DNA from 3 places in the Sporosarcina sp. G11-34 genome. Region 1 is predicted to be linked to each of the others. Evidence: riboswitches for the same ligand, from Rfam matches in the RefSeq annotation. Region 1 holds a riboswitch; each other region holds the start of a gene.
What was found. Region 1 has a riboswitch for S-adenosylmethionine ahead of metA (homoserine O-acetyltransferase MetA). Riboswitches for the same ligand answer to the same signal wherever they lie in the genome.
Positions count from the first base shown of each region.

Region 2: another riboswitch for S-adenosylmethionine. It lies ahead of KSU66_RS18650 (methionine ABC transporter ATP-binding protein); the one in region 1 lies ahead of metA (homoserine O-acetyltransferase MetA).
Region 3: another riboswitch for S-adenosylmethionine. It lies ahead of metK (methionine adenosyltransferase); the one in region 1 lies ahead of metA (homoserine O-acetyltransferase MetA).

Region 1 covers NZ_JAHNZW010000003.1:121,123-131,313, forward strand. The annotation lists gene ilvA (threonine ammonia-lyase IlvA) at 1-977, opposite strand, end outside; gene KSU66_RS04815 (catalase) at 1,326-3,368, shown strand; SAM riboswitch class I at 3,454-3,561, shown strand; gene metA (homoserine O-acetyltransferase MetA) at 3,673-4,581, shown strand; gene KSU66_RS04825 (hypothetical protein) at 4,647-5,249, shown strand; gene KSU66_RS04830 (hypothetical protein) at 5,316-5,510, opposite strand; gene KSU66_RS04835 (VLRF1 family aeRF1-type release factor) at 5,692-6,486, shown strand; RNA gene ssrS (6S RNA) at 6,573-6,763, opposite strand; gene KSU66_RS04845 (hypothetical protein) at 6,852-7,001, shown strand; gene KSU66_RS04850 (DUF1273 domain-containing protein) at 7,048-7,605, opposite strand; gene ilvD (dihydroxy-acid dehydratase) at 7,751-9,436, shown strand; gene KSU66_RS04860 (indolepyruvate ferredoxin oxidoreductase subunit alpha) at 9,576-9,815, shown strand.
Region 2 covers NZ_JAHNZW010000017.1:41,406-51,596, reverse strand. The annotation lists gene KSU66_RS18675 (acyl-CoA dehydrogenase family protein) at 1-1,625, shown strand, start outside; gene KSU66_RS18670 (arsenate reductase family protein) at 1,952-2,308, shown strand; gene gcvH (glycine cleavage system protein GcvH) at 2,385-2,765, shown strand; gene KSU66_RS18660 (toprim domain-containing protein) at 2,845-3,186, shown strand; gene KSU66_RS18655 (thioredoxin family protein) at 3,201-3,500, shown strand; SAM riboswitch class I at 3,555-3,659, shown strand; gene KSU66_RS18650 (methionine ABC transporter ATP-binding protein) at 3,751-4,776, shown strand; gene KSU66_RS18645 (methionine ABC transporter permease) at 4,769-5,437, shown strand; gene KSU66_RS18640 (MetQ/NlpA family ABC transporter substrate-binding protein) at 5,487-6,338, shown strand; gene KSU66_RS18635 (dicarboxylate/amino acid:cation symporter) at 6,483-7,709, shown strand; gene sufC (Fe-S cluster assembly ATPase SufC) at 7,968-8,744, shown strand; gene sufD (Fe-S cluster assembly protein SufD) at 8,763-10,070, shown strand; gene KSU66_RS18620 (cysteine desulfurase) at 10,070-10,191, shown strand, end outside.
Region 3 covers NZ_JAHNZW010000022.1:9,165-19,355, forward strand. The annotation lists gene KSU66_RS19960 (o-succinylbenzoate--CoA ligase) at 1-860, shown strand, start outside; gene menC (o-succinylbenzoate synthase) at 842-1,957, shown strand; gene KSU66_RS19970 (metal ABC transporter solute-binding protein, Zn/Mn family) at 1,992-2,957, opposite strand; gene yidD (membrane protein insertion efficiency factor YidD) at 3,198-3,419, opposite strand; gene KSU66_RS19980 (Dps family protein) at 3,522-3,971, shown strand; gene KSU66_RS19985 (transposase) at 4,218-4,526, shown strand; gene KSU66_RS19990 (NUDIX domain-containing protein) at 4,564-5,034, shown strand; gene KSU66_RS19995 (alpha/beta hydrolase family protein) at 5,024-5,815, shown strand; gene KSU66_RS20000 (hypothetical protein) at 5,821-5,997, shown strand; gene pckA (phosphoenolpyruvate carboxykinase (ATP)) at 6,201-7,787, opposite strand; SAM riboswitch class I at 7,971-8,079, shown strand; gene metK (methionine adenosyltransferase) at 8,272-9,471, shown strand; gene KSU66_RS20015 (gamma carbonic anhydrase) at 9,682-10,191, opposite strand, start outside.

The sequences.
Region 1 (10,191 bases):
TCCTGCATTCTTCCGATATCATTATTTCCCCCGCTAATTACACATACGACGGATTTCCCTTTGATTTCATCTTTGTAAAAATCTAAAGCTGCGATGGGTAGCGCGCCTGCAGGTTCTGCGATAATGGCGTATTGGTTATAGAGGTCTAGTATTGTCGTACATACTTTCCCTTCTGGAACACTAACAATATCATCAAGATACTTCTTGCAAATTTCATACGTAAGATTGCCCGTACAGCCTACAGCGGCCCCGTCAACAAACTTATCAATCGTATCCAGTGAGATGACGCCTTCATTTTCAAATGCGGCCTTCATGCTTGCGGCCCCCGCAGGTTCGACACCAATCATATGTGTAAGAGGAGATACGTTTTTAATATAAGTGGATAAGCCAGAAGCGAGTCCGCCTCCACCGATACTTGAGAAGACATAGTCGATGGGTTCTTCAATGTCATTCATAATTTCAATCGCAACAGTCCCTTGACCGGCAATAATATCAAGATCATCAAAAGGATGAATGAAAATCCGATCCTCTGAGTCCGCATAAGCACTTGCACTTGCGAAAGAATCATCAAATGTATCTCCAACTAAAATAACTTCCACATGCGAGCGACCAAACATTTTTACTTGGTCAATTTTTTGTTTAGGTGTCGTTTTCGGCATGAATATTTTTGCGTCGATTTCTAATTGAGCACAAGCGTAAGCAACGCCTTGCGCGTGGTTTCCAGCGCTTGCACAAACAATTCCTTTTTCATGTGCTTCCTTTTCAATCGTTTTGATTTTATAGTAAGCACCTCTTAATTTAAACGAACGAACATGTTGTAAATCTTCCCTTTTAATATAAACATGGCATCCGTACTTTTCCGATAAGCGTTCATTTTTTTGTAAAGGTGTGTGTACGACGACGTCTTTTAAAAGTTGGTAGGCGATCAAGATATCTTCTACATATAAAGATTTCGTGTCATGGTTTATCAGTTTCATAAAAAACATCAACTACTTTCTGATTAATTGAACATCTTTTAATTATAGCACGAAAAAGTTTCTGTGTGTAAATATTCACATTTTTACAGGGAAATAATAATATGAAGTCTCATTCCCGACTAGCTATGCATATAGATAATGTGGGTAGGATTTTGTCTTGGTATCAATTTTTTATTAAGACTATATATCCTGAAATCAAGAATTCTAATAAATTCGCTTGGCGCTAGGGATGCCTCCAGCAATTGAACTGCATTCCTTTTCTGTCGTATTGCCCCGGCTACCTTAGCAGACGCCAGGGGTGGATTCGTGTTCACATTCATAAGTTCAATATAAAGGGAAGGGGATACAATGGAGAAGTCTTCAAAGAATAAAAAAGATGAACAATTGGAAATGTTTCGCGTTAACAATAAGGGAACGAAAATGACTACCAATCAAGGGGTGAAGGTTTCTGAAGATGAGAACTCCTTAAAGGCCGGCGTTCGTGGGCCGACGTTAATGGAGGATTTTCATTTTCGTGAGAAGGTGACTCATTTTGACCATGAACGAATTCCAGAGCGGGTTGTACATGCGAGGGGGTACGGAGCGCATGGTGAATTCGAATTGTATGAATCTATGAAAGAATTTACGAAAGCAGGATTCCTGCAAGAGCCAGGGAAGAAAACCCCATTGTTCCTGAGGTTCTCCAATGTTGCCGGTAGCAAAGGTTCTGCAGATACTGTTAGGGATGTGCGAGGATTCGCTGTTAAATTTTATACGGAGGAAGGGAACTACGATCTTGTAGGCAACAATATTCCAGTCTTCTTCATCCAAGATGCCATTAAATTTCCAGACCTTATCCATGCAGTCCAGCCTGAGCCGCATAATGAAATGCCGCAAGCTGCGTCAGCGCATGATACGTTTTGGGATTTCGTCGCTAACAATCAGGAATCGGCCCATATGGTTATGTGGCAAATGTCAGACCGTACAATTCCGAGAAGTTGGCGGATGATGGAAGGGTTTGGTGTACACACATTCCGTTTCGTCAACGAAGATGGCAAGGCAAGATTTGTTAAGTTTCACTGGAAGCCTGCACTCGGTGTGCATTCGCTCGTCTGGGATGAAGCACAGAAAGTCTCAGGGAAAGATCCTGACTTTCAAAGACGTGACTTATGGGAATCTATCGAAAAAGGGAATTTTCCAGAGTGGGAATTAGGTGTTCAAATGATTGAAACAGAAGATGAATTTATGTTCGATTTTGACGTACTCGATGCGACAAAACTTTGGCCAGAAGAGATTGTGCCGGTTAAAATTATTGGAAAGATGACGTTGAATCAAAATGTCGATAATGTCTTTGCTGAAACAGAACAAGTCGCTTTTCATCCGGGGAACGTTATTCCTGGCATAGATTTTACAAATGATCCATTGCTTCAAGGTAGACTGTTTTCTTATATTGATACGCAACTAATCCGGCTAGGTGGACCGAACTTTACGGAAATACCGATTAATCGAGCGGTTTGCCCATTTCATAACAATCAGCGAAACGGGTATAGTCGTCAGCGTATCGACATCGGGCAAGTAAGTTACCATAAAAACTCGCTCGCGGGTAATACTCCGTCTACGTCGACGGCTAAAGAAGGTGGATTCGTCCACTACGAAGAAAAAGTAGAGGGACGTATTATTCAAGCACGTAGTGATTCTTTCAAAGATCATTTTTCCCAGGCAAGACTTTTTTGGAACAGCATGTCGGCACCTGAGAAACAGCATATTATAAATGCGTTCATATTTGAAGTGGGCAAAGTGGAAAGTAAATCTGTAAGACAACAAGTTGTCGATATGTTCGTTCATGTCGATAAAGAAATGGCCACGATTATTGCAGATGGAATTGGTGTAAAGAAACCAACGGGAACTCAGTCGAAGGTAACGGCTTCATCGCCCGCGCTCAGTCAAGAAAATACGAGAAGTGTTCCTTATTCATTGAAGGTTGGCATATTAATTGGCAATGGATTTAATGGGGCGGAAGTAGTAAAAGCGGTTAAAACATTTATCAATGCGGGGATTACGGTTGATATTATTAGTGAAAAATTAGGGACGGTAAGAAGTAAAGATAATTTTCAAGTGGATGTGAATGAAACATTTCTTACAACGGATCCAGTTCTCCACGATGCATTGTACGTCGTTGGTGGAAAAGTGGGGAACCCTGCGAAGTTTAGTAGTGATATGACTTACTTTATTAACGAGGCGTTCAAGCATTTCAAGCCAATTGGGTTTGCGACAAGTGGTAAACCGTATTTTGAAGCCTCGAATGCAAAAGAAGGTCCAGGAGTCGTGTTTACAACGAGCGAATCTGACTTTGGAAAGACATTTGTAAAAGCAGTCGCAAAACAACGTTTCTGGGATAGGGATATTTATTAAACGAACTGTTTTGAAAGAACCTAAGGCAATTGACATTAATAAATTCAATAGTATAATTAAGGTTAATTGATTGAAAATTGAATATTCCTTATCAAGAGAAGCTAAGGGAAATGGCCCGATGAAGCTTCAGCAACCTCTGACATTGTCAGAAAGGTGCTAACTCCACCAAGACTTTTGTCTTGAAAGATAAGAATAAAGAGCCTAGAATCAATCCTCTTTTCTTATCATAAGAAAAGAGGACTTTTTTTGTCTATCAACGTTGAGCTTATGATAGCACAATACATAAGAAGGGGAGAGAAAATAAATGCCGATTAATATACCTGAAAAGCTACCTGTACGACAACGATTACAAGAGGAAAAAATATTTGTCATGGATGAAAATCGTGCAATTGAGCAAGATATTCGACCGTTAAATATTTTAATAATCAACTTAATGCCTGAAAAAGAAAGAACGGAGTTACAGTTATTAAGATTATTAGGTAATACCCCCTTACAAGTAAATGTTACATTTATGAACATGGCGACACATAAGTCGAAAAACGTTAGTAAATCACATTTGGACGAATTTTATAACACGTTTGAAGAAGTTAAAAATCGACGCTTCGATGGAATGATTGTTACAGGTGCCCCAATTGAACATTTACAATTTGAAGAAGTAACCTATTGGGAAGAACTAACAGAAATTATGGAGTGGTCCAAGGAAAATGTCACTTCCACTTTAAATATTTGTTGGGGAGCACAAGCGGCGCTCTACCATCATTATGGAATCGAAAAATATGAATTGCCGAAGAAATGCTTCGGTATTTATTCTCATAAGGTATCAGACCCGACAATCAAGCTCGTTCGCGGTTTCAACGATGAATTTAATGCCCCTCATTCTCGGTACACTTCAATTGCAAAAGATGAAATCGAAAAGGATCCGCGATTAACACTGCTTGCAAAATCAGATGATGCGGGTGCATTCATTGTGATTTCGAACGACGAAAAAAATATTATGGTTACGGGGCATTTTGAGTATGATGCAGATACTCTGGCTGAAGAATACGGTCGCGATCTGGAAAAAGGTATAGAAATAGATGTACCGGAAAACTATTTTCCAAATGACGATGTAACCAAAGAACCACTGAATACGTGGCGCTCACATACCCATTTATTGTTTTCGAATTGGCTAAACTATTATGTTTACCAAGAAACTCCGTATGAGTGGAAATAAGTATTCACAAAACCCCGAGTGTATTGCATAAGATATTGGAATACGTGCAATTAGGGGGAGTAAAATTGGCGTTATTTATTAATAATGAAAAGCATCCGGAAGTATTTAAAAACAATGTAAACATCCCGGCACCGAATCAGCAGTTATTTAAAAAAGATTTATTGTTGGAAGCGGTGAAGGAACAGCAGAGGAATAATGAAGTTTTACAAGAATCTTTACGAAACCTCGAAAATTCGCTTCATATTAAAGGCGAATTACTTGAGAAACAAACGGAAAAAGTCTATACCCAATCAAATAAACTTCACAAATTGAATTCACAGCAAGAGCATTTAAAAATCAGGTTGAAAAATTACGAGTCCACCAATAAAGAGGTTTTTTTGAAGGTGGATGAACAGCATGATGTGCAACAACAGATGTCTGTTCAACTCGCCGAACATGAAAAAATGCAAAATGATTTGGCAAATCGATTAGATATACAGGAAGTATTGTCGGAAAAAGTGTTAAGCAAACTCGATCATTTTAGATTTTCACTTTTCGAACGGACAAATTATTTGTCGGAGAAAATAGAAAGACGATATAACGATGCGACTTCTTATATTAATAAATTAATGAAAAGCCCAAGACACCAGGAAACTATTTTGAAAACAAATGAAAAAGAAGATGGTTAATTAATGGAAGAGAAAAAGGTCTAGCGACAAATGCTAGACCTTTTTTGTTGCTTGTACTTTTGATGGTTAATGCTTTTCCCTTTCGCTTTTGTCCCGCTGATTTTGGGTCATTGGTTCTTGTTTAGGTTTCAGGTTCCCAAGTTCTGCCAGTTCAAGTGAAATTTCTTCTTTCATAGCACCAGGTTTGATTTTTTGATTTTTTGGCGTTTGCGGTAAGGAAGCCGAATTATTGCTAGCACCTTTATGATTGTCTCTTCCCAAGTTTAAAACTCCTCTCATTTTAGAACTCGTCTTAATATGGCTCAAGAATTTTATTTTAGTCTAGAATAATTATAAAAAATCCGTAAATGTATACAAACATTCAACTTAAAAAATACGTTTTAGACTTGACGGGTAAAGGGTAAGCTAATGGGGATGTAAAACTGAAGGAGGCAAAGGACTTATGACTTTAATTAATGAACTTCAAACGTTAAAAGAATTTCAATGTGAGGACCGCTGTGTGTTAAGTGTGTATTTGAATACTCATCCGGGAGACCCAAATCAGCTTAATGGTGGCTGGAGGCTGCATTTGAAAAATGGATTTAAACGGATTGGTGAATATTTATCAGCTTCGGGAGATGAAAGTGAGCTAAAAGCGTTCAAAAAAATAAATGATAAAGTAGTAAAAGAAATTGAGGGCAATCAAAATGATTTGAGTAAAGGAGTCGTTATTTTTGCATCGACAGATCCCGAATTATGGTCGGTGCATTATGTGCAAGTTCCAGTGAAAACAAGCTTTCACTGGGAAAATCATCCTGTACTTGAAGAGATGGAATATATGTACAAAGCATATCCCGAAGCAGGCGTTGTCTTACCGAGTTTTGGTGAAGTACGAATTTTAGATACTGCAATGGGGTCCGTAAAAGATGAACTTATTTATAACTTCGATCCGAATCTTGAAGTGTGGGGCGAAAAGAAAAAAGTGACAGACGACAATCACCCGGCAATTGGAAACATCCACATAGACAGATTGGAGCCTAGGCTGAAAGAAAACTTAAATAGGTTTTTTAAAGACATGGGAAAAGTTGTAGAGCGATTGAAGAAAGAACGAGGCTGGAAAGAAATTCACGTGTCGGGCGAAGCCGAAATGGCGAATGCTTTCGCTGAAACGTTGCGAGACAAACCAGCGAGTTGTATTTATAAAAATCTCAATAACAGTAAACCGAACGATGTCCTACACCAGGTGTTTGAAAAATAACAACCTACTCATCAACAATAAATATAGCTATTTTATTCCAATAAAAAAACCAGCCTCCCGAAGGAAACTGGTCATAAATTATAATTGTATAAGCCGCCTTTGCCGTACTCCATACGAAAGTTTCAAACCACCACTTCTCCAAGTGGGTGTTTGCAGAAACGATCTTGTCTGTCCCCGTTGTTTAAAGAACGGGGCATGCCATTAGCGTCTCAATTAAAACTCCCTGTTACAGCATAAAGGTTGAAACTTAATATCTGTACGAACAACGCAGCCTGTATTTATATTGTACATCAACTTGATCTGACAATCAATGGGACTAATTTCCGCTCATTTGAACAAGCTATTGTTAAAGGAGGAGATATTTCTTGGTTAATGATAAAAGTAAGAACAAAGATAATCAAAAAGATCGTGAAGAATATGTTTACGGTTATGACAGAAGCGTTGATGATTTAAAAGTAATTGGGCAAAACGATGTGGGTAAAAAAAATAATGGAAGTACGGATGAAAAAAAGTAAATTAAAGATAGATCCCATCATGAATTATGATGGGATCTATCTTTAATTAGAACCATTCGTTCATTTGTTCATCTTCAGCAATCGCTTGTAAATCATCTGGTGTAATCGTAAGTACTTGGTATTCAGAACGTTCAGCGTAGCGATCGGCGGCCCGTTTAATAAATTTGGGAGAACCTTCATTTTCTTCATCGTACAGTATAAGGATCCCGTCAGAATTGCGCATGAAGAACTTATTTTTTTCGACAAACTGCCAAGGTGCTTCATATGGCGTTTGGGTAAGAGAATTATGATAATCTGCTTGCGCAATAATTGAGCGATATGTCTCTTGTCTTGTTTCATTCCAATTCTTTTCTTGTTCAAGGAAGGGTGTAAGGACAGCGTATTTTAACTGGGGATACGTTTTTTTAAGTTCAAGTACTACTTCAGCCGCCCAAGTTTCAACACCGAGTTGACCGCTTATAATAACCCACTCTAGTCCATCTTCGAGTAAAGGAACAAGTCGGCTTGTTAATGCTTTTTTTATGTATCGAATTCCGGGATGCGTGTCGTCGAAGATTCCAAGCTCATGTTGTTTATATCCGGTCACAACTAATCGTTTTAAAATTATATATGCCTCCCAACTTGTAAATAGTACTCTATTTTATCATTAATTCGAAATAAATGTGTGATTAAATCGGTAAGCTGATAGAAAACATTGAACTTTAAAATAGTTAATCGTATAATAAGAGAATGGAAGAGGTGGATTTTTAATGAAAAAAGATTTAAGAATTAATAGTAAAGTGTTTAGTGAAGGAACGATGAGGGCGCCAAACCGGGCAATGTTACGTGCGGTTGGTGTAACTGATGAAGATTTCGAAAAACCAATGGTAGGTATCGCAAGTACTTGGAGTGAAGTAACACCTTGTAATATACATATTGATAAACTAGCAATTGCTTCGAAAAAGGGTGCAACGGATGCTGGCGCAGTTGGAATGATTTTTAACACGATTACAATTGCTGACGGTATTTCAATGGGAACAGAAGGCATGCGCTATTCTTTACCAAGCCGTGATGTAATAGCTGATTCAATTGAAACAGTTGTAGGTGGCGAAAGTTTAGATGGGCTTGTCGCAATTGGTGGTTGTGATAAAAACATGCCAGGCTGTATGATTGCCATTGCAAATTCAGACGTACCTTCCGTTTTTGTTTACGGCGGCACAATCGCAGCCGGAAAACTTCACGGTGAAAGCATTGACCTTGTATCTGTATTTGAAGGTGTTGGTCAATTGAATAACGGTCAAATTGACGAAGAAGAGTTACGGAAAATCGAATGTAATGCATGTCCTGGTGCAGGATCTTGTGGTGGTATGTACACTGCGAATACAATGTCTTCCGCCATTGAAGCAATGGGAATGAGTTTACCAGGAAGTTCATCAAACCCGGCAGTTTCAGCAGATAAGCTAGCGGACTGTGAAGCGGCAGGCGCAGCTGTTTACAACTTGATGGAACAAAGTATTTATCCAAAAGATATTATGACAAAAGAAGCATTTGAAAATGCGATGACCGTCGTAATGGTACTCGGTGGTTCTACGAACGCAGTACTTCATTTACTTGCAATGGCACATGCAATTGAAATCGATCTGACGTTGGAAGACTTTGATCGTATTCAAAAGAAAACACCGCATCTTGCAGACTTGCGACCAAGTGGTAAATATGTAATGGAAGATTTACACCGCATCGGTGGCGTCCAAGCGGTTATGAAGATGTTGTTAGAAGCGGGTTACCTACACGGGGACTGCTTAACAGTTACAGGGAAAACAATTGCAGAAAACTTGGCGGAAGCACCTGATTTAGCAGAAGGACAAAAAATCATTATGCCTTTTGATAAAGCGTTCAGTGAAGATGGGCCACTTGTTATACTAAAAGGAAATTTAGCACCAAGCGGAGCTGTATCAAAAATGTCGGGCGTATCTGTAACAACGCATACTGGACCAGCACGTGTGTATGATACGGAAGAAGAAGCAACAGCAGCAGTGATGAAAAACGAAATTAATGAAGGTGACGTGTTAGTTATTCGTCACGTTGGACCTAAGGGTGGACCGGGTATGCCGGAAATGCTTTCTATTTCTGGAATTCTTGTAGGTAAAGGATTGGGAGAGAAAGTTGCATTACTGACAGACGGTCGTTTCTCTGGAGGGACACACGGTTTAGTCGTTGGACATATTGCGCCAGAAGCACAAGTCGGCGGACCGATTGCTTTCTTGCAAGAAGGCGATATCGTGACGGTTAGTTCGGCAACACAAGAAATTTCAGTCGATGTTTCCGAAGAAGAATTTGCGAAACGTCGTGAAGGATGGGTAGCGCGCCCATTACACACTCGTGGTGTGCTAGGGAAATATGCGCATAACGTGTCATGTTCGTCAATTGGGGCAGTAACGGATTATTTTAATAGATAAACTTCTAAGTACTAAGTTATGCACAATTCATAATTTGAATTGTGTCTGAACTTAGTACTTGTTTTTTTGGACTGTTCAAAAGGGTCGAAGTATATTAGAATTATATTTAGAAACAAATTAAAGAAGGGAGGCACTCGTTATGGCATTTGTTATTACATCGGCATGTATTACTGAACAAGCTGCGGATTGCGTCATGGTTTGTCCAGTTGATTGTATAGAACTTGGTGAAGATCAATATTTTATTGACCCTGATACGTGCATAGACTGTGGTGCTTGTGTGGCAGCTTGTCCAGTTGAGGCGATTTATCACGAAGAAGATTTGCTTACTGAGGATTTACCGTTTCTAGAAAAAGCAAAAACATTTTACAATATCTCATAACAAATTGGAAAAGGGCTACTCTCGTAATGAGAGTAGCCCTTTGATATTTTATTAAAGTAACAAAAGTTTTGATTGTAATTTTCCATCCCGAACAATCGGGAGAATCATTTCCTTAAGAAAGTAACGAACTTTCCGTACCGCGGTCATTGTTCCACTGGGTGTCTTCTAACTTAAGCAACGTAAACCCTACCTACTTTTACGTCCTTACGACCCTATAGTCGCGCCAGTGTGAATAAGTGTTCTCAAAAACATTACGTAGAATGCCAGAATATCAAGTCTTGCCTGCTACCTTAATAGTTAATTCTTTAATTATAGTATAGCTAATGAGTTTTGTCAAACACATTGAAGTATTCTGAAACTGAGTTAGAATAGTTAT
Region 2 (10,191 bases), on a different contig from region 1:
ATAACCTTGAAAACCATGAATTTGAGCATTCTGTAAAGCTACTGAAAAAGGCTGGGGACCTGGGTCTTCTTGGTGCAGATGTACCTGAAGAATATGGAGGACTTGGACTAGACGCTATATCTTCATCTCTTATTTCTGAAAATATGTCCCGTGCAGGTGGTTTTTCGATTACACACGGTGCACACGTTGGAATTGGAACATTGCCAATTGTACTATTCGGTAACGAAGAACAAAAGAAGAAGTATTTACCAAATTCCGTATCAGGTGATAAAATCTCCGCTTATGCTTTGACAGAGCCGGGTTCAGGATCTGATGCGTTGGGCGCAAGTGCTTCTGCGAAGTTAAATGAAGCAGGCACACATTACGTCCTAAATGGAGAAAAACAGTGGATTACAAATGCTGGATTCGCGGACGTATTTGTTGTATATGCAAAAGTTGATGGCGATAAATTCTCAACATTTATTGTTGAAAGAGATTACCCTGGTGTATCAGTTGGTGCAGAAGAAAAGAAAATGGGTATTAAATCATCTTCTACACGCACATTAATTTTGCAAGATGCACAAGTTCCAGTTGAAAACTTACTAGGCGAAGTTGGCCGTGGTCATGTGATTGCGTTTAACATTTTGAACATCGGTCGTTACAAGCTCGGAGTAGGTACTGTAGGTGGTTCAAAACGTGCGCTTCAATTAGCAATCGAGTATGCAAATGAGCGTAAGCAGTTTAAAACGGCAATTTCTTCATTCAACTTAACGAAAGAAAAAATTGCGACGATGGGCACACAGATTTATGCGGCAGAAAGCTTGATTTATAGAACAATCGGTTACTTCGAAGAACGTAACAGTGCAATGACACCTGAAGAACGTAAAGATGGTAAAGCGATTGCAGCATCAATTGCTGAATATGCAATTGAGTGTTCGATCAATAAAATTGCCGGTTCCGAATTACTAGACTTTGTTGCTGACGAAGCAGTTCAGCTACATGGTGGATATGGCTTTATGGCAGAGTATGAAGTTGAGCGTATTTACAGAGACTCGCGTATTAACCGTATATTCGAAGGAACAAACGAAATTAACCGTTTACTTGTGCCAGGAACATTTATGCGAAAAGCAATGAAAGGCGAATTGCCTTTACTTCAAGAAGCGCAAAAACTTCAAGAAGAACTACTCATGATGATGCCAGAAGAAATCGGTGACGAAGCCCTTGCACAAGAAAAAGTACTTGTGAAAAATGCGAAGAAAATTGGACTTCTAGTCGCAGGGCTCGCAGCACAACGCTTTGGATTAGAACTTGAAAAAGAACAAGAGGTTCTAGTTAATATTGCAGATATCGCAAGTAATGTTTTCGCAATGGAATCTGCATTACTTCGTACAGAAAAAGCAATTGCACGTAACGGGGTAGAAAAAGAACAACAGAAGATTCTATACACTGAAATCTACTGTCAAGAAGCGTTTGAAGCAATCGAAAAAGATGCGAAAGAAACACTACTTGCAGCAGTTGAAGGCGATAACCAACGCATGATGCTGTCAGCACTACGCAAGTTAACTCGTTCAACACCTTATAATGTTATTGCTAAGAAACGTGAAGCATCAGTAAAACTAATCGACCAAGCAAAATATATCGTTTAAGTATAGAGGCGCAACACCAAAGTCTTTACTTGATAGGAGTGGAGAGCGTCGACTCCAGCGGAATTAGCGAGACAGCCGAGACCCAGCAGGAGCGTAATTTGCGACGATGCGGCTTGGCGCTCGCCCGCGGAAAGCGTCCGCTCGTAACGGAAATCAGGGTGAATGAAGCGAATCGGACTTACAATGGCCTCATTAGCTCATTCTCAATCAGATATAGTAGGATTCAATATCCTGCAATATAAACAATCACCTAGAAGCCATTAATGGTTCTAGGTGATTTCTTTGCTATGTTTGCTATAATGAATAAAAATGGAGGTGTTACAGTTATGGAAATTACATATTACGGATACCCAAAATGCAGCACATGTAGGAACGCGAAAAAGTGGCTGGAAGCAAAGGAATTTAATTTCAAAGAAGTAAACATTGCAGAAACCCCGCCAACAGAATCAGAGTTGCGCGAAATAATAGCTACATCAGGATTGGAAATTAAAAAGTTTTTCAATACAAGTGGAAAAGTATACAGAGAGCTTAAATTGAAAGACAAACTACCGACAATGACCGAAGCAGAGAAAATCAGCTTGCTTTCATCAGACGGCATGTTAATAAAAAGACCGATTGTTCACGGAAATGGAAAAACAACGGTTGGATTTAAAGAAGAAGATTTTGAAAAAGTCTGGAAGTAAGACAACTACTCTTGTATTTACCTACGTGTTATGGCACTATTAGATTGAAAGAATATATAATCAGGGGGCTAGAATTATGAAAACACCAGTAGAGTTGAAATATTCAGAAGAGCACGAATGGGTTAAGGAAGAAGACGGTAACTACCGCATTGGAATTACGCACTTCGCACAATCTGAACTTGGCGATATTGTTTTCGTTGAACTTCCAGAAGTCGGAGATCAAATCAAGTCGAACGAGCCTTTCGGAAGCGTTGAATCAGTTAAAACAGTTTCTGAGCTCTATGCACCAATTAGCGGAAAAGTACTTGAAGTGAACGAAGAGCTAGAAGATAGCCCTGAATTCGTTAACGAATCTCCGTTTGGACAAGCTTGGATGATCGTTGTTGAACCATCTGACGTGTCTGAAATTGATACACTTATGACAGCTGAAGAATATGACAAAATGACAATCGAATAATTGTTGTAATGAGCGCCGGCGCTGTTTCGGCGTTTTTTACATTCCAAATGTAACGAACGCTAACCAAGGAGGACTCGTCGTGCCAGAACAAAGAGTGATAATTGTAGAAGGTAAATCAGATCGAAAGAGAATCTTAAGAATCCTGGCAGAACACGTGAAAGTAATTTGTACAAATGGTACCATTAGTTCGTATCAACTTGAAGAAATGCTCACACCCTATGAAGGATGGGAGATGTTTGTTTTTGTCGATGCCGATGAAGATGGTGAAAAACTAAGAAAATTATTCAAAAGGGAATACCCTTTGGCGATTCATATATATACTGAGAAAGTATACCGGGAAGTTGAGACGACACCTGATAGTGTTTTGGCGGCCGTCCTCTCAGCGGCACATATTGAGGTCCACTCTAAATTTTTGAAGTAAAGAAGGTTGAATTTATGGAAACATGGACACGAAAAGAATGGGAAACGGCTAGTATCAACTATGAAAAATCTTTGTATTATTTATATACCCCGATGTGCGGGACATGTGCAGTAGCATCTAAGATGATGACTGTTATTGATGCGATGAAGCCGGATTTACCTATTGGAAAAGCGGATTTGAATTATCTTGGGGACCTTGCGGTGGATTATGAAATTGAAAGTGTCCCGTGTCTGCTCATTATGAAAGATGGCGTGCTGCAGGAAAAAGTGTATGCGTTCCAATCAGTACCTGATCTTCTGATGAAAATAAATTGACATACTTTATAAGCCTATGGTAAGTTGTTACTAAGATTGAATTGAATATGTTAACTCTTATTGAGAGAGGCGGAGGGAAGTGCCCTATGAAGCCCGGCAACCATCACAATTGTGAAGTGGTGCCAAATCACCCACAGCGAATGCTATGGAAGATGAGAGATTGGACAAACGTAAATAACTAACTACTAACGTGAACCCTTTCTGCTCTTCTGCGGAAAGGTTTTTTTATTTTTATAGGAGTGGAAAATAGATGATTCGTTTAGCAAATGTAAAAAAACAATTTGGCCTTGGCGCAATAAGTATTGCAGCGGTAGATGATGTATCACTAGACATAACAAAGGGCGAAATATTTGGAGTCATCGGGTATAGTGGAGCCGGTAAAAGTACGTTAATCCGACTATTAAACGGTCTTGAGATGCCGACCTCCGGAACAATAGCGATTGGCGGTTTAGAAATTTCGTCGATGACCGGAAAAGAGTTAAGGGAAGCGCGCCAAAAAGTAACTATGATATTCCAACACTTCAACTTGCTTTGGTCGAGAACAGTGAAAGAAAATATTGCATTTCCGCTTGAAATTGCCAATGTACCGAAAAGTGAACGAGAACGAAAAGTGGCTGAACTTATAGAGATAGTAGGCTTAAGTGGTCGTGAAAACGCGTATCCATCGGAATTGTCGGGTGGACAAAAACAACGCGTAGGCATTGCTCGTGCGCTGGCAAACGATCCCGAAGTCTTATTATGTGATGAAGCAACCTCAGCGTTGGATCCAGAAACAACGGATTCTATTTTAGATTTACTGACGGGTATTAATGAACGACTCGGCTTAACAATTGTGCTCATTACGCATGAAATGCATGTCATTCGGAAGATTTGCCACCGGGTAGCGGTAATGGAAGCGGGTAAAGTTGTTGAGATGGGAAATGTTCTGGATGTATTCCAGTCACCGCAAGAACCAATTACGAAACGGTTTGTTTCTCAAATTACGGAACCTGTGGAAGCGAAACAGGCGATCACGCACATTATTGAAGAATATCCAAATGGTAAACTTATAAAGTTAGTGTTTGTAGGAGAACGAACGGAACAACCAGTACTTGCAAGCCTCATTCGTAAATTTGATGTTGAGATAAACATTGTGCAAGGAAATATATCACATACACATGGCGGCGCATACGGGACGCTTATTCTTCATTTAAATGGTGAAGCCCCGATTGTACAAGAAGCAATCCATTTTCTAAACGAAGAAGACGTACGAACAGAGGTGATCAGCAATGATTGAAAATCTATTTCCAAACGTCGATTGGGCTAAGATGTGGAATGCGACAGTAGAGACTATATATATGACGGCGATTTCGACTCTACTTACATTCATTATTGGGCTTGCCTTAGGCGTCTTATTATTTCTTTCAGGGCCAGGGCAATTATGGTCAAATAAGCTAATTAATACAATTTCAAATGCGTTTGTTAATATCTTTAGGTCGATTCCGTTTATTATTTTGATTATCTTGCTGATTCCATTCACTAAATTATTGTTCGGAACAGTGCGTGGTCCGGATGCGGCTCTGCCAGCGCTAATCATAGGTGCTGCCCCGTTCTATGCAAGAATGGTCTTAATCGCATTGCAAGAGATTGATAAGGGTGTTATTGAGGCGGCAAAATCAATGGGCGCAAAAACATCTACGATTATTTATAAGGTTTTATTACCAGAATCAATGCCAGCCCTTATTTCTGGAATAACCGTCACTTCAATCGCACTTGTGGGCTATACGGCGATGGCCGGAATTATAGGTGCAGGTGGTCTGGGTACGCTAGCATATATGGATGGATTCCAACGCAGTCGGGAAGACGTGACGATGGTCTCGACAATACTAATATTAATCATCGTTTTCATTGTTCAATTCTTTGGAGATATTGCAGTAAGAAAACTTGATAAACGATGAAAGTCAGGTAAACCTGCTTACATAAATTGATAAATAGGAGAGATGCTAAATGAAGAGGATATTACTAATCGCATTACTCGCGTTCGGTGCACTGGCACTTGTCGCATGCGGAGCAGCTGAAAAGGATAAGGAAGATACAGGTTCAGGCGATGCTAAAGAGAAAACAGAGGATGTTAAACTAGTTGTTGGCGCATCCAATACACCGCATGCCCTTATTTTAGAAGAGGCAAAACCGTTGTTAAAGGAAAAAGGAATTGACCTTGTTATTGAACAATACACAGAATTTATATTCCCCAACCAAGATTTAGAGTCCGGTACTCTTGACGCAAACTATTTTCAACACGCTCCTTATTTAAATGCACAAATTAAGGATCACGGCTATAAATTTGTGAATGCGGGAAGTATCCATATTGAACCAATTGGTGTGTATTCGAAAAAATATCAATCAATAGACGAATTGCCAGATGGCGCGGTTATTCTAATGAGTAACTCAATTACAGATCACGGGCGTATACTTGCAATGCTTGAAATAGAAGGACTTATTACACTTGATGAAAAAGTAGAGAAAACGGCTGCTGAAGTGAAAGACATCATTGAGAACCCAAAGAATCTTGTGTTTGAAGCAGATTACGATCCTGCCTTAATGCCAGAACTTTATAAGCAAGATGAAGGTGACGCGCTATTAATTAACTCGAACTTCGCGATTGATGCGGGATTAGACCCAATCAACGATTCGATTGTTCTCGAAGATACAGATTCACCTTATGCTAATATTATTACTGTAAGAGAAGGCGATGAAGATAACGCAGAAATTAAAACATTGCTTGCAGTCTTAAGATCTAAAGAGATTCAAGATTTCATATTAAAAGAGTGGGACGGTTCAATCGTTCCGGTTAAATAAATAAAGTAACCCCTCCGATTATATTATAATTGGTGGGGTTTTTACGTTTATAGGCTGAAAAATAAAGATGTTGTTCCAATAGCGAAAATATTGTGGTATTCTTAGCTCTTATATACATAAAAGTAATAAGAGGAGGACTATATTTTGAAGAAGTTGGGACTTATATGGCGTATTATTATTGCAATAGGGCTTGCCGTCATTCTTGGTTTACTTCTGCCGAACATTCCTGTAATTGGTGAGGCATTTACAAGTTGGTTTGTCAGTCTTGCCGCAACATTTAATATGATATTTGGTGGGTTTTTGAATTTTATCGTTCCACTAATTATCATCGCTTTCATCGCACCAGGAATTGCAAAGCTTGGTAAAGGATCCGGGAAACTTCTTGGAATAGCGGCATTAATTGCTTATGCCTCTACAATAGCAGCGGGTATTCTTGCTTACTTTACTGCGTCCACGTTATTGCCTAAGTTTATTGGCAGTGTTGGAGAAGGGAATATTGAAGATGCGGCTCGTGTGGCCGGAGAAGCATTTTTTGAACTTGAAATGACACCAATTATGGGTGTTATGTCTGCACTTCTACTAGCATTTTTATTTGGTATCGGGATGGCTTCTATTGGTAGTAAGTCATTGCTAGATGTATTTGAAGAATTTAATGTGTTAATTGAGAAAGTGATTACTTTCGTTATTATTCCGTTATTACCATTTCATATTTTCGGGATATTCCTTAACATGACATATACTGGAGAAGTCGCCAGGGTACTTTCTGTTTTTGCGGTTGTATTCGCGATGATTATTATTCTTCACCTTGTCATGCTTACAATACAATATACAGTTGCGGGTTCTGTTTCAAAACAAAGTCCATTATTCTTAATGAAAACGATGGCGCCGGCTTATTTTACAGCTCTTGGAACACAATCGTCTGCGGCAACTATTCCTGTTACATTAAGACAAGCACGTAAAACAGGTGCATCGGATAAGGTAACGGATTTCACAATTCCCCTTTTCGCAACGATTCATCTATCAGGTAGTACAATCACGTTAGTATCATGTTCAATCGGCGTCATGATTATGAATGGTGTCCCAGTGGAATTCAGTTCATATCTTCCATTCATCTTCATGCTAGGTGTCACAATGATTGCAGCACCAGGTGTTCCGGGTGGTGCGGTTATGGCGGCAGTAGGTTTACTTAGCACGATGCTAGGTTTCAGCGAAGCAATGGTTGCGCTTATGATTGCACTTTACATGGCGCAAGATAGTTTTGGAACAGCAACAAACGTCACGGGGGATGGTGCACTTGCTATAATCGTTGATAAGTTCACTAAAGATAAAGGTGACAAATCGATTAAAACGAACCTAAAGACTGAACAGTAAAAAAAACACGCAGGCCGGTACAGTAAAATGTGCCGGCTTTTTAAATTGTTTGTATTCTCAGTAAGGGATAGATAAATGAAAATGGGCGAAGACTAGCAGTATGTATGTAAGAAGTCTTGAATTAAGGGCAATCAGTTGGTAGAGGAACATTTCTCAATGAGTTGCATGGTGAAGCTTTATACGTTAAGATTAGAATGATACTAAATTGAGAATGGGTATTGGATATCTATTCGACTTTATTATATTGGAGGTATTGGAATGGCTACTTTAGAAATTAAAGGTCTTCATGTAGAAATTGAAGGCAAAGAAATATTAAAAGGCGTCGATTTGACGATCAATACAAATGAGATCCACGCAATCATGGGTCCGAACGGTACAGGTAAATCTACACTCGCGCAAGCGATTATGGGACATCCCAGATATGAAGTAACTGCAGGAACAATTACACTTGACGGTGAAGATGTACTTGAAATGGAAGTTGACGAGCGTGCAAAAGCAGGTCTCTTCCTAGCAATGCAATACCCAAGTGAAGTTACAGGCGTTACAAATGCCGACTTCTTACGTTCTGCAATAAACGCAAAACGTGGTGAAGGTAACGAAGTTCCTTTAATGAGTTTCATTCGTACCCTAGATGCGAAAATGGAAACGCTTGAAATGGAAGAAGAAATGGCAACTCGTTATTTAAACGAAGGTTTCTCTGGTGGAGAGAAAAAGCGTAACGAAATTCTCCAACTTATGATGTTAGAGCCTAAATTTGCAGTGCTAGATGAGATTGACTCTGGTCTAGACATCGATGCATTGAAAATAGTTGCAAAAGGTATTAACGAAATGCGTGGCGAAGGTTTTGGTTGCCTAATTATTACGCATTACCAACGTCTACTTGACTACATCACACCAGATCATGTACACGTTATGATTCAAGGTAAAGTTGTTCAATCGGGTGGTGCCGACTTGGCGCATAAGTTAGAAGCTCAAGGATACGACTGGCTCCACGAAGAACTAGGTATTGAAGACACTGTAGAGCAAGAAGCTTAAGAGAGGGGACTATTCAAAATGACGGTTGAAACGAAATCGGTAATGACCGAGCAGGATGTCCGTTCCTTTTCTAAGAAAATGAATGAAGCCGCGTGGATGACAGATTTCCGTGCAGATGCATTTGCGAAATTGGAACAGCTTCCTATGCCAACACCAGATAAAACAAGAATTACACGATGGAACTTTACGGATTTTCCTATCCATGCGGTAGAAAGTCCTGTATATACAGCACTAACTGAACTACCTGAAGAGGCACTTTCGCTCTTTGACACTACAAAAGAAAATAACGTTTACGTACAACATAATAATACGCCTGCATTTGTTTCCTTGTCTGAAGACTTGAAAGCAAAAGGAGTTATCTTAACAGATATATTCACAGCAGCACGCGAACATAGTGATCTTGTTAAGAAGTATTATATGACGGACGGCGTAAAAGTAGACGAGCATAAATTAACTGCATTCAATGCGGCATATATGAACGGCGGCGTATTTGTGTACGTTCCGAAAAATGTCGTTATTGAGGAACCAATTCAGGCATTGTTTTACCATGATGATGAAAAAGTATCACTCTTTAACCACGTTATCGTAGTTGCAGAGGCGAATAGTTCATTGATATATATCGAGAACTACATGTCGACAGTGTCAGAATCAAAAGGAAAAGCAAATATTATATCTGAAGTATTCACGGGTGATAATGCACAAGTAACTTACGGTGCAGTAGATGTGCTTCCAGTAGGATTCACAACTTACGTAAACCGCCGTGGTGTCGTAGGTCGAGATAGCCAACTTAACTGGGCGCTCGGACTTATGAATGACTGTGATACGATTTCAGAAAATATCACACATCTTGTTGGAGACGGTTCTCATTGCGACATGAAAACAGTTGTTGTTGGACGTGGAAAACAAATTCAAAACTTCACAACTGAAATCATTAGCTGGGGGAAAAACTCTAACGGTATGATTTTGAAGCATGCTGTCGTAAAAGACGAGTCAACTGCGATCTTTAACGGAATCGGTAAAATCACTAAAGGAGCAACGGGATCTAACGCTGAACAAGAATCACGTATGCTTATCCTAAGTGACCGTGCACGTGCAGATGCAAACCCAGTTTTACTCATTGCAGAAGATGAAGTAACAGCCGGTCACGCAGCATCTGTAGGTAAAGTTGATCCGCTAGAAATGTTTTATTTAATGAGTCGTGGAGTATCAAAAGAAGAAGCACAACGCCTTATCATTCACGGATTCCTTGCACCAGTCGTAGCCGAATTAAAGGTTGAAGGTGTTAAGAAACTGTTGACGGAGGTTATTGAAAGGAAAGTGCGCTAATGCTTAGTAAAGACATCCGCAAACATTTTCCAATTTTAGCACATGAGATAAACGGGCATCCGCTCGTTTATCTTGATAGTGCTGCGACATCTCAAAAACCGCAGCAAGTCATAGATGCAAT
Region 3 (10,191 bases), on a different contig from region 1:
GGTTTTCAATTCTTGTGCGGTCGGTGATCTACGGGATGGAAGTACGGCTTTATGATAAGTTTGATGCAGTGAAAGTCACAAATGACATTCAAAACGGTGCAGTAACGCGTATATCAGTCGTATCTGTTACTTTGGACAATATCCTACGTGAATTTGAACAGAATGGAACGGTTGCTCATCCGTCATTTAAAACGATGTTAGCTGGTGGTGGTCCAGTTCCGATTGATTACTTGGAACGGGCAAGTCGATGTAAACTACCCGTTCTCCAAACATATGGCATGACTGAAACAAGTTCGCAAACCGCGACTCTGTCTGCAGCAGATGCAATGCGGAAAATAGGCTCTGCGGGAAAACCGTTATTTTTTAATCAAATAAAAATTAATGGAGCACAACAGCCAAACGAAAACGGAGAAGTCTATATTCGTGGGCCACACGTTACATCAGGATATATTGGACGATTCTCTGACCAAAATCCACTTGTGGACGACTGGCTTCCAACGGGTGATATCGGTTATTTCGACGACGAAGGCTATTTGTATATCGTCGATCGGCGTTCAGATTTGATTATTTCAGGCGGAGAAAATATTTATCCTGCTGAAATTGAAAATGTGCTTGCTGCGCATCCTCATATACGTGAAGTAGGTGTTTGTGGTAAGGATAGTGCACTATGGGGGAGCGTTCCCATTGCGTTTGTTGTTGCGTCTGAACAGGTAAGAGTAGAGGACTTGAGGTTGTATTGTGAAGAGCGGTTGGCGCGTTATAAAGTGCCGGCAGAATTCCGTATTGTAAACAAGTTGCCACGCAATGCCTCAAATAAGTTATTACGTCGGGAGTTGAGGGAATGGGCGGATTTATCATAAAAGATATTCGTTTGCACCGCGTTGCTGTTCCACTGAGGAAGCCATTTTCAACCCATCTCCAAACGGTAGTTGAAAGGGAAAGTATTTTCGTTGAACTGATTGATGAAGACGGCGTAATTGGCCTGGGGGAATGTGTTGCGTTCACTTCACCTTGGTATACAGAAGAAACGGTCCAAACGTGTTGGGATGCGCTCGTTAACTGGCTAATCCCAGCTGTGCTTAATAAAACGGTTAGCCATCCATCAAAGCTAAGTGGATTGTTTTCACATGTAAAAGGAAACCGTATGGCGAAAGCATGTCTTGATCAAGCCGCGTGGGATTTATATGCACGGAAAAAAGAAATGCCGTTGTGGGAACTGCTTGGCGGGACAAAAAAACAAATTGACGCGGGCGTTGTATTGACAGGCGGCGTAGATCAAGAACTATTCAATGCCGTTCAGACTGCACAAGTAGCCGGTTATAAACGCGTAAAGTTGAAGATTGACGAGCATATGAAACCAATGAAATTAAAAAAATTAGTGGACGCTTTTTCCGAAATGCTCTTTTTTGCAGATGGCAATGGGATATTCACTCGATTAGGACTAAATGCGTTATTGGAATTTGACCAGGTTGGCTTATCGTTAATCGAACAACCTTTTAAGGAAGATGACTGGAATCATCACATCGAGGCATCTCGCTTGATGAGTACGCCAATTGCGCTTGATGAAAGCATTCGTTCAGTTTGGGATGCGGAGCATCTGGCAAGTAGTGGAGCCGGTTCAATTATCGTCTTGAAACCAGGGCGTGTCGGAGGAACAACCGAGTCGTTAAGAATTGTCGACGTTGCTGTGAAGTATGATTTGCCAATTTGGATTGGTGGAATGATTGAATTCGGTGTGTCGAAGGCACATAACTTGGCGCTGGCTTCGATTTCACAACTGTCGTTACCAGGCGATTTTAGTGCATCGAACCACTTCTGGTATGAAGAGCCAGTGGAGCCGGCTGTCGTTATTGAAAGTGGCGGCATACAACTTTCAAAACTTCCTGGAATTGGTGTGAATTTAAACGAAGAAGTCTTGAGAAAGTATACAATAGAGCGTTATAAAGGAAAAAGTTGAAAGAGCTGTCCGATTAACTCAGGACAGCTCTTGCTTATTTTCCGCTCAGCGCTTTCTCAAGCGTGCGAATATTATATTCCATTAAAGAAAAATAATCTTCTTCATTTTTAATGTCTTCAGTGGTTAGAACACCAAGGTTATGAAGCATGAGTGATTCCGCTCCCACTTCTTTTTGCACAACGCCCGTAATTTTTGACGTGACATTTTGTTCGAACAGTATATATTTCACATCATTTTTCTTCGCTTCTTCAACTAGGGACGCAAGTTGTTTCTGTGAAGGTTCGCTTTGTGAATTCATACCAGCGATTGCGATTTGCTCAAGTCCGTAAGTATCGGCAATATAACCAAAGGCTGCATGTGAAACGAAAAATGTTTTTGTCGGTGCATTTTCAGCCATGTCTATAAATTTACGGTCAAGATCGAGTAAGTCATCGCGTAATTCTTCGAAGTTTTTCTCGAAATCAGCTTTTTTGTCGGGTGCTGCTTCGATAAGTGCTTCTTTAATAGAATAGGCAAGTGCATCACTCAACACTGGAGATATCCAGACATGGGGATCCAACGTACTGTGGTGATTTTCTTCTTCATCCTCGTGATCCTCGTGGTCATGGTCATGATCATGTCCAGCGCCAAGCATATCTTCGGTTATCGCATCGGCCGTCGCAATCATTTTCACATGTTCGTTCTTCATTGTTTTTTCTGCATTTTCTACAAAACCTTCAAGTCCAAGTCCAATATAGAAAAATAAGTCGGAATCTGCAAGACTAATCATATCTTTTTGCGTAGGATCAAAGGTATGTTCGTCGGCACCAGGTGGATAGATTGTTTGTACATCGACAGCGTCCCCGCCAATACGTTCTGTAAAGTACTGAAGTGGATAGACAGTTGTAAAAATAGATAACCGATCTTCAGCAGTCGGCTCATTTTTTGATTCTTTGTCGCTACAAGCGGAAAGTAGTAAAATTATTATTAATGATAAAGTAAGAAGTAGCTTCTTATTCATAGGGAGATTCGCTCCTGTTCCTAAACAGTAATGATTACGGTTTAACTTAATTTCTTTTTTATCATACAAGACTGAAGAAAAATAAGCAACTATATAATTTGTATTAAATAATAAAGTTAAATTAGTAAAATTTAGACTTCTCTTTCTAATTGCACTAAATTGGTTGGTGTCTTATTTGATTCACGAAAAAAAAAAGGTCCAGCGCTAAAGCTGAACCGGGTTTAAAATACAATTAAAAGGTCATTCTTTTTTATCAGGAACGGGATCGAATCCACCTTCATGAAAAGGATGACATTTTGAAATGCGACGAACCGCTAGCCATGAACCCTTTGCGGCTCCGTGTGTTTCAATTGCTTCCAGGCCATAATGCGAACATGTGGGATAAAACCGACATGATGGTGGTGTTAACGGTGAAATTACTTTTTGATATATTTTTATTATCGATTTTAGTATTGTTTTCATTTGAGTTCTCCCTAATAAATACTGGTTGATGTTTAGTATATTGGTTTTAGTGGTAAATTAATAGTAGGACGATTCTATAAAAAATTAAGGAGATGTTTTTTTATGTCAACAGCACTTATTAAAGAAATGAACGTACAGGTTTCAACTTGGTCGGTTATGTATACAAAACTACACAATTATCATTGGTATGTTAAAGGGCATCAGTTTTTTACATTGCATACAAAGTTTGAAGAATTATATGATGAGGCCACTGCGCACATGGATGAAATTGCGGAGCGTATTTTAACGCTTGGTGGAGATCCGGTAGCAACAATGAAGGAACATTTAGAGCAATCTGTTGTAGAAGAAGCTGCTGGAAATGAAAAATCAGATAAAATGGTATCGACTATCGTCAGTGATTTCGATAAGATTATGGCATCGCTGAAAAAAGGCATGACTGAAGCTGCAAAAGAAGACGATGACATGACGGAAGATTTATTGAATGCGATTTATCAAAGTATCGAGAAACACCAGTGGATGCTGAATGCGTTTCTTGGTGAAGAAAATAACTAATTCATAATAGTTATAGGAAAACCATTTAATTTATTAAAAAGTTTCGCGCAACTATCGATATAATGTGCGATATGAATTTCATTATGGCAAGTAAAATTAGAAGATTACAATCTAAAGCAGGCCATCCTCATAAAGGTGCTTCGATTGTCGTAAAATCCTAGCACTTGAAAACATGCATCCCGGTAAAATGGGATGCATGTTTTTTGTCTTCTTAAACCATACTAAAAAATAAAAGGATGGTTTTAGATGAGTAAACATAAAATGTACGTTTCGGTTGTGAATCAGAAGGTATATTCTCGCCCTGAAGATTCCTTGTGGGAATATGAAGTCGAAGTCCCACAGGAGTATGTTAAAATATTCAACGGATTATTTAAGCAAACAGAAGAACTTGAATGGCGAAACTTTTTAAGGGCTCATCTTCCGTTTATTCCTTATCATAATGATCGGGATAATCATGAAATCGATTTGCGAACGCAGAAGGTCTATGCACTAATTCACGAATTTACCGACACCGAATCGAAGCGATTTATTGAAGAACTCCCGTATTTCCGTTGAAATGAACGCTTTCGTTCGCTACACTGAATGAAAGGACGTGTTTGTTATTTTAACTTTCGAGGATTTAAATGGGGCGCGTGTCGAGTTAACATTTGGTGAAAACCGATTTGGAATGCCCGCAAGGCACGTGCTTGCGGTGATAAAGTATAAAGGTAAATGGTTACTGACAAAACATTCGATTCGCGGAGTAGAATTTCCTGGTGGCAAGGCTGAAGATGGAGAAACGATTGAAGAAGCGGTCGTTCGAGAAGTTTTCGAGGAGACAGGTGTAACAATAAGAAACCTTGTAAAATTTGCCGAATACGTTGTTCAAACTGATCAACCATTTTGCAAAGCCGTATTTACCGCAGATGTAGGTCATATTGTTGAAAATCCTCTTCTGCACGAAACCGAAGGAGCCCATTGGCTGACCGATAGTGAGTTGGATCATTGCGAAGAGTTAAGTTTTTATATGAAAGATGCGGGAATGACCGAGATTCGAAAGTGGGTGTCGGCATATGAAAAGTGATGGAGCCATTGAAAGAAGCCGCATTTATCCGTCGCCTAATCCGCAAGTGCGACTCGAAGAAATTACTTATTGGTCGGACGGTTTGAAAGTGAAAGGATTACTTGCTGAACCAATTGCGGATGGGAAGTACGAGGGGATTATTTACTTACGAGGCGGCATGCAACATATTGGAATGGTTCGTCCGTCGCGCATCGCGCAATTAGCATCAAACGGCTTCGTCGTCTTTGCACCTTATTACCGCGGAAATCGTGGTGGGGAAGGTAGGGATGAGTTTGCGGGACCTGATCGGCAAGATGCGGTAAATGCAGTGGACGTATTGAAACAAAGCAAGAAAATCATAACTGACCGAATTCATCTATTTGCATTTTCACGTGGTGGCATTATGGCGCTTTGGACTGCTATTCTGCGGGATGATATTACATCCGTCGTTACATGGGCAGGCGTTTCTGATGTAGTCTTTACATATCATGAGCGACAAGATATGCGTCGCATGATGCGGCGTGTCATTGGAGGAACGCCGAATAATAATCCAGATGCATACCGTGAACGCACAGCCTTATTTCGAATTAATGAATTTAATTCATCCGTACTTATTATCCACGGCAAGCAAGATGAACATGTTTCTTTTGAACAGGCTGTCTTACTTGAAAATGCGCTTCAACGGTATGATAAGAAATACGAAACATGGTATTTTCCTGAGTACACACATTATATTCCGCCAGCCAAGAATATGGAAATCGTTCGTGATTTAGGTGATTGGATGAGGCGGCAGGGGAAATAAGTTGTATGAAGAGCAAATTTGTGTTGCGCAGTGATATGAAGTGGTTAAATGAGCATAACTTTTTAGATCCGAGCATAGCACGCCGTGATCCGAGCAATAACACCGCCAAAGCGAGCATAACACGCCGAGAACCGAGCAATAACATCGCCAAATCGAACATAGACGCTGAAATCCGAGCATAAAAGGCCAAAAGGAAATAGATATCCGTTGGCCTTTTTATATTGAATTATTTAGCAAAGCGTCGACTCTCAATTCAAAAGTGATAACAATTTAAATGAACACAGCAAATTCATGGGTTCGATAATAATTAACACTCTTTCTTTAAAGTATTATTTACATTAAAAACAAAAGGTATCCCATAATGAATGGAATACCTTTTGATATATTATGCAGTTGGACCGCCCTTAAGAGTAATTTCTTCAGAGACAGTACCGAACTTTTTAAAGTTTGAACGGAATAAATCAGCAAGTTCGTTTGCTTTTTTATCGTAAGCAACACCATCAGCCCATGCGTTTCGTGGATTCAACACTTCTGTTGGAACACCTTCGATAGCTACTGGCATTTCTAGTCCGAACACTTCGTTAACTTCAGTTTCAACATCATTAAGTTTACCAGCAATTGCTGCACGCACCATGGCACGTGTATATTTTAAGTCCATACGACTTCCAACACCATAAACGCCGCCAGTCCATCCTGTGTTAACAAGGAAGACTTGTGCATCGTGCTCGTCGATTTTCTTTCCGAGCATTTCAGCATAAACAGTCGCATGAAGTGGAAGGAATGGCGAACCAAAGCAAGTTGAGAACGTAGCTTCTGGAGATGTAATGCCGCGCTCAGTTCCCGCTAGTTTCGAAGTGAAACCGCTTAGGAAGTGGTACATTGCTTGTTCCTTCGTCAATTTTGAGATAGGAGGTAACACGCCGAATGCGTCCGCTGTAAGAAATACAATTGTTTTCGGGTTACCAGCAACAGATGGATCGACAATATTGTCAATAGCCTGGATAGGGTAAGCCGCACGTGTATTTTCAGTTAATGAACCATCATCATAATCAGGAATACGAGAATCAAGGTCAATAACAACGTTCTCTAAAACAGAACCGAAGCCAATGGCACCAAATATTTCAGGCTCTTTTTCCTCCGACAAATTGATACACTTAGCGTAGCAGCCACCTTCGATATTGAAGACGCCATTATCTGACCAACCGTGTTCATCATCACCAATTAGTTTACGGTTTGAATCCGCAGAAAGCGTTGTTTTACCTGTACCGGATAGACCGAAGAATAATGCAACATCGCCATCATCACCAACGTTTGCAGAACAATGCATAGGAAGGATATCGTTTTCAGGTAGCAAGTAGTTCATAATCGAGAAGATCGATTTTTTCATTTCTCCTGCGTATTCAGTACCACCAATTAGAATAATTCGTTTTTCAAGGTTAACAATAATGAAAGTTTCAGATTCAGTTCCATCAACTTCTGGATCTGCTTTAAAAGTTGGAGCTGAAACAATTGTGAATTGAGATTCGTGCGCCTCTAGCTCTTCCTTTGTTGGTCGAATGAATAATTGGTGGACAAAAAGATTATGCCATGCGTACTCATTCACAACTTGGATTGAAAGACGGGAATCGTGTTCTGCACCTGCGAAACCTTTGAAAACAAAGATTTCGTCTTTAGCTTTTAAGTGATCAATAACTTTTTCGTATAAGGAATCATAAATCTCTGAAGAAATTGGACGGTTTACATTACCCCAGTCGATTTTATCCTTGGAAGAAGCCTCTTCCACGATATATCGATCTTTCGGAGAACGACCTGTATATTTCCCAGTTTGAGCAACCACTGCTCCGTCAGCAGTTAGCATCGCTTCTCCCCGAGATGTGGCTTTTTCAACAAGACTTGCTACTGAAAGTTGATTGCTCACGTTTCCGCCAGAAAGTAGATTGTTTAGCTCGTCACTAATTTTCGCTGAAATCATAGTTTATGCACCGTCCTTTTTTAGTTAGCCTTTAGGTTAATTTTGGCTGTTAGTCATCACATTCATTAATTAGTATAACACATTTAAAATAATAAACTATACTTGATAGAAGTGCAACCTATTATAGATGAAAAAATTTGACTTTTGATGATTTTATTCGTAAAATAATATATTGAACGGATACTCTTATCCCGAGCTGGTGGAGGGGCAGTCCCTATGAAACCCGGCAACCTGCATTAAACCGCAAAGGTGCCAAACCTGATGCAAGGTGAAACTCCTTGGATGATAAGAGTGAAGGGTACTTTTGTAATCACGCCTTTCCTCATGTGTTTTACGTGAGCGAGGGGCTTTTTTTATATGCACGCCCTTTGTCCTCGTGTACAAAGCTCGAATTGGTTACGAATCCCTGCCGGTGCAATATGCGGTAGGAAGTGACATGGGAAAATGAGTACCGTATCAATCTCGTAGGATATAAGGAGGAAATATAATGACAAACCGTCGTCTTTTCACGTCGGAATCAGTAACAGAGGGACATCCAGATAAGATGTGTGACCAAATTTCTGATGCCATTCTGGATGCAATTTTAGAAGAGGATCCAAATGCACGTGTCGCATGTGAAACAACGATAACGACAGGACTCGTGCTCGTTGCAGGAGAAATTACTACTTCTACATATGTGGATATTCCAAAAGTAGTTCGAGAAACTGTAAAAGAAATAGGTTATACTAATGCGAAATTTGGCTTTGATTGGGAAACATCTGCAGTATTAACTGCAATTGATGAACAATCGGCAGATATCGCTGCTGGAGTTGACAATGCGCTTGAGGCAAGAGAGGGTTCGATGTCTGATGAAGATATTGAATCAATCGGAGCAGGAGACCAAGGTTTAATGTTTGGTTATGCGTGTAATGAAACACCGGAACTTATGCCACTTCCGATTAGTATGTCACATAGGCTTTCACAGAGGCTTGCTAAGGTACGAAAAGAAGGCATATTGTCATATTTACGTCCAGATGGTAAAACACAAGTAACTGTCGAATATGATGAAAATAATAAGCCGAAGCGTATTGATACAATCGTTATTTCAACCCAACACAATCCCGAAGTAACACTTGAAGAAATTCAACGTGATATTAAGGAACATGTAATTGGACCGGTTGTACCAGCAGACTTAATCGATGCAGAGACAAAATACTTTATTAATCCAACGGGCCGCTTCGTTATTGGTGGGCCACAGGGAGATGCCGGATTAACGGGTCGTAAAATTATTGTCGATACATACGGCGGGTATGCTCGCCACGGCGGTGGTGCATTTTCTGGTAAGGATCCAACTAAAGTAGATCGCTCTGCTTCATACGCGGCGCGTTATGTTGCGAAAAACATCGTAGCTGCAGGACTTGCAGAAAGTTGTGAAGTTCAACTTGCTTATGCGATTGGAGTTGCACAGCCTGTTTCAATCTCGATAGATACATTAGGGACAGGGACTGTATCAGAAGGCAAACTTGTTGAAGTTGTTCGCGAGTTATTTGACCTTCGTCCAGCTGGCATTATTAAAATGCTAGACCTTCGTCGTCCGATTTATAAACAAACCGCAGCTTATGGTCATTTCGGTCGTACAGACATCGATTTACCATGGGAGCAAACGGATAAAGCCGAAGAACTGAAAAACCTAGTTAGTAAATAATGAAAAAGGCGTTGGAAGATGGATGATACTCCTCTTCTAACGCCTTTTTTATACGGGGATTTTATCGATTCGCAGGATACTTCCTTGTTAAGTCTGCTAGATACCCAATTTATGGTCCGTTTAGGGAGACTGTTGTATTAAATCGTCGCAATTTTTATTATAGTGGTATGATAAATGAGAGTATTCTAACGACTGGTTAAAATTGCAATATTACTTTTGTATACTTTTATAGTACGCTCCCTTTTCCGCGTAATCACTTACGACACGTTCCATGTCCGCGCGGTCTGCGTCATTTAGTTCTCGAACAACTTTCGCCGGGGATCCAAGCGCAAGCATATTTGGTGGAATTTTCTTGCCCGGAGGAACTAAACTTCCGGCACCGATGAATGCGCCCTCCCCGATTTCAGCACCATCCAAAATGATCGAGCCCATACCAATTAACGCACCTTTTCTTACTGTGCAACTATGTAATGTCACTTGGTGTCCAACGGTTACCTCGTCTTCAATAATGAGTGGGAACTGTGGACTTTGATGAAGACAGCTTAAATCTTGAATGCTAACTTTTTTACCGATGACAACAGGTGACACATCACCTCGAATTACTGTACTGAACCAAATTGAAGATTGGGCACCAATGGTTACATCTCCCGTGATTGTTGCATAATCAGCAATAAAAACAGAAGGGTCGATTTTTGGTAATTTGCCTTTATATGGGTAAAT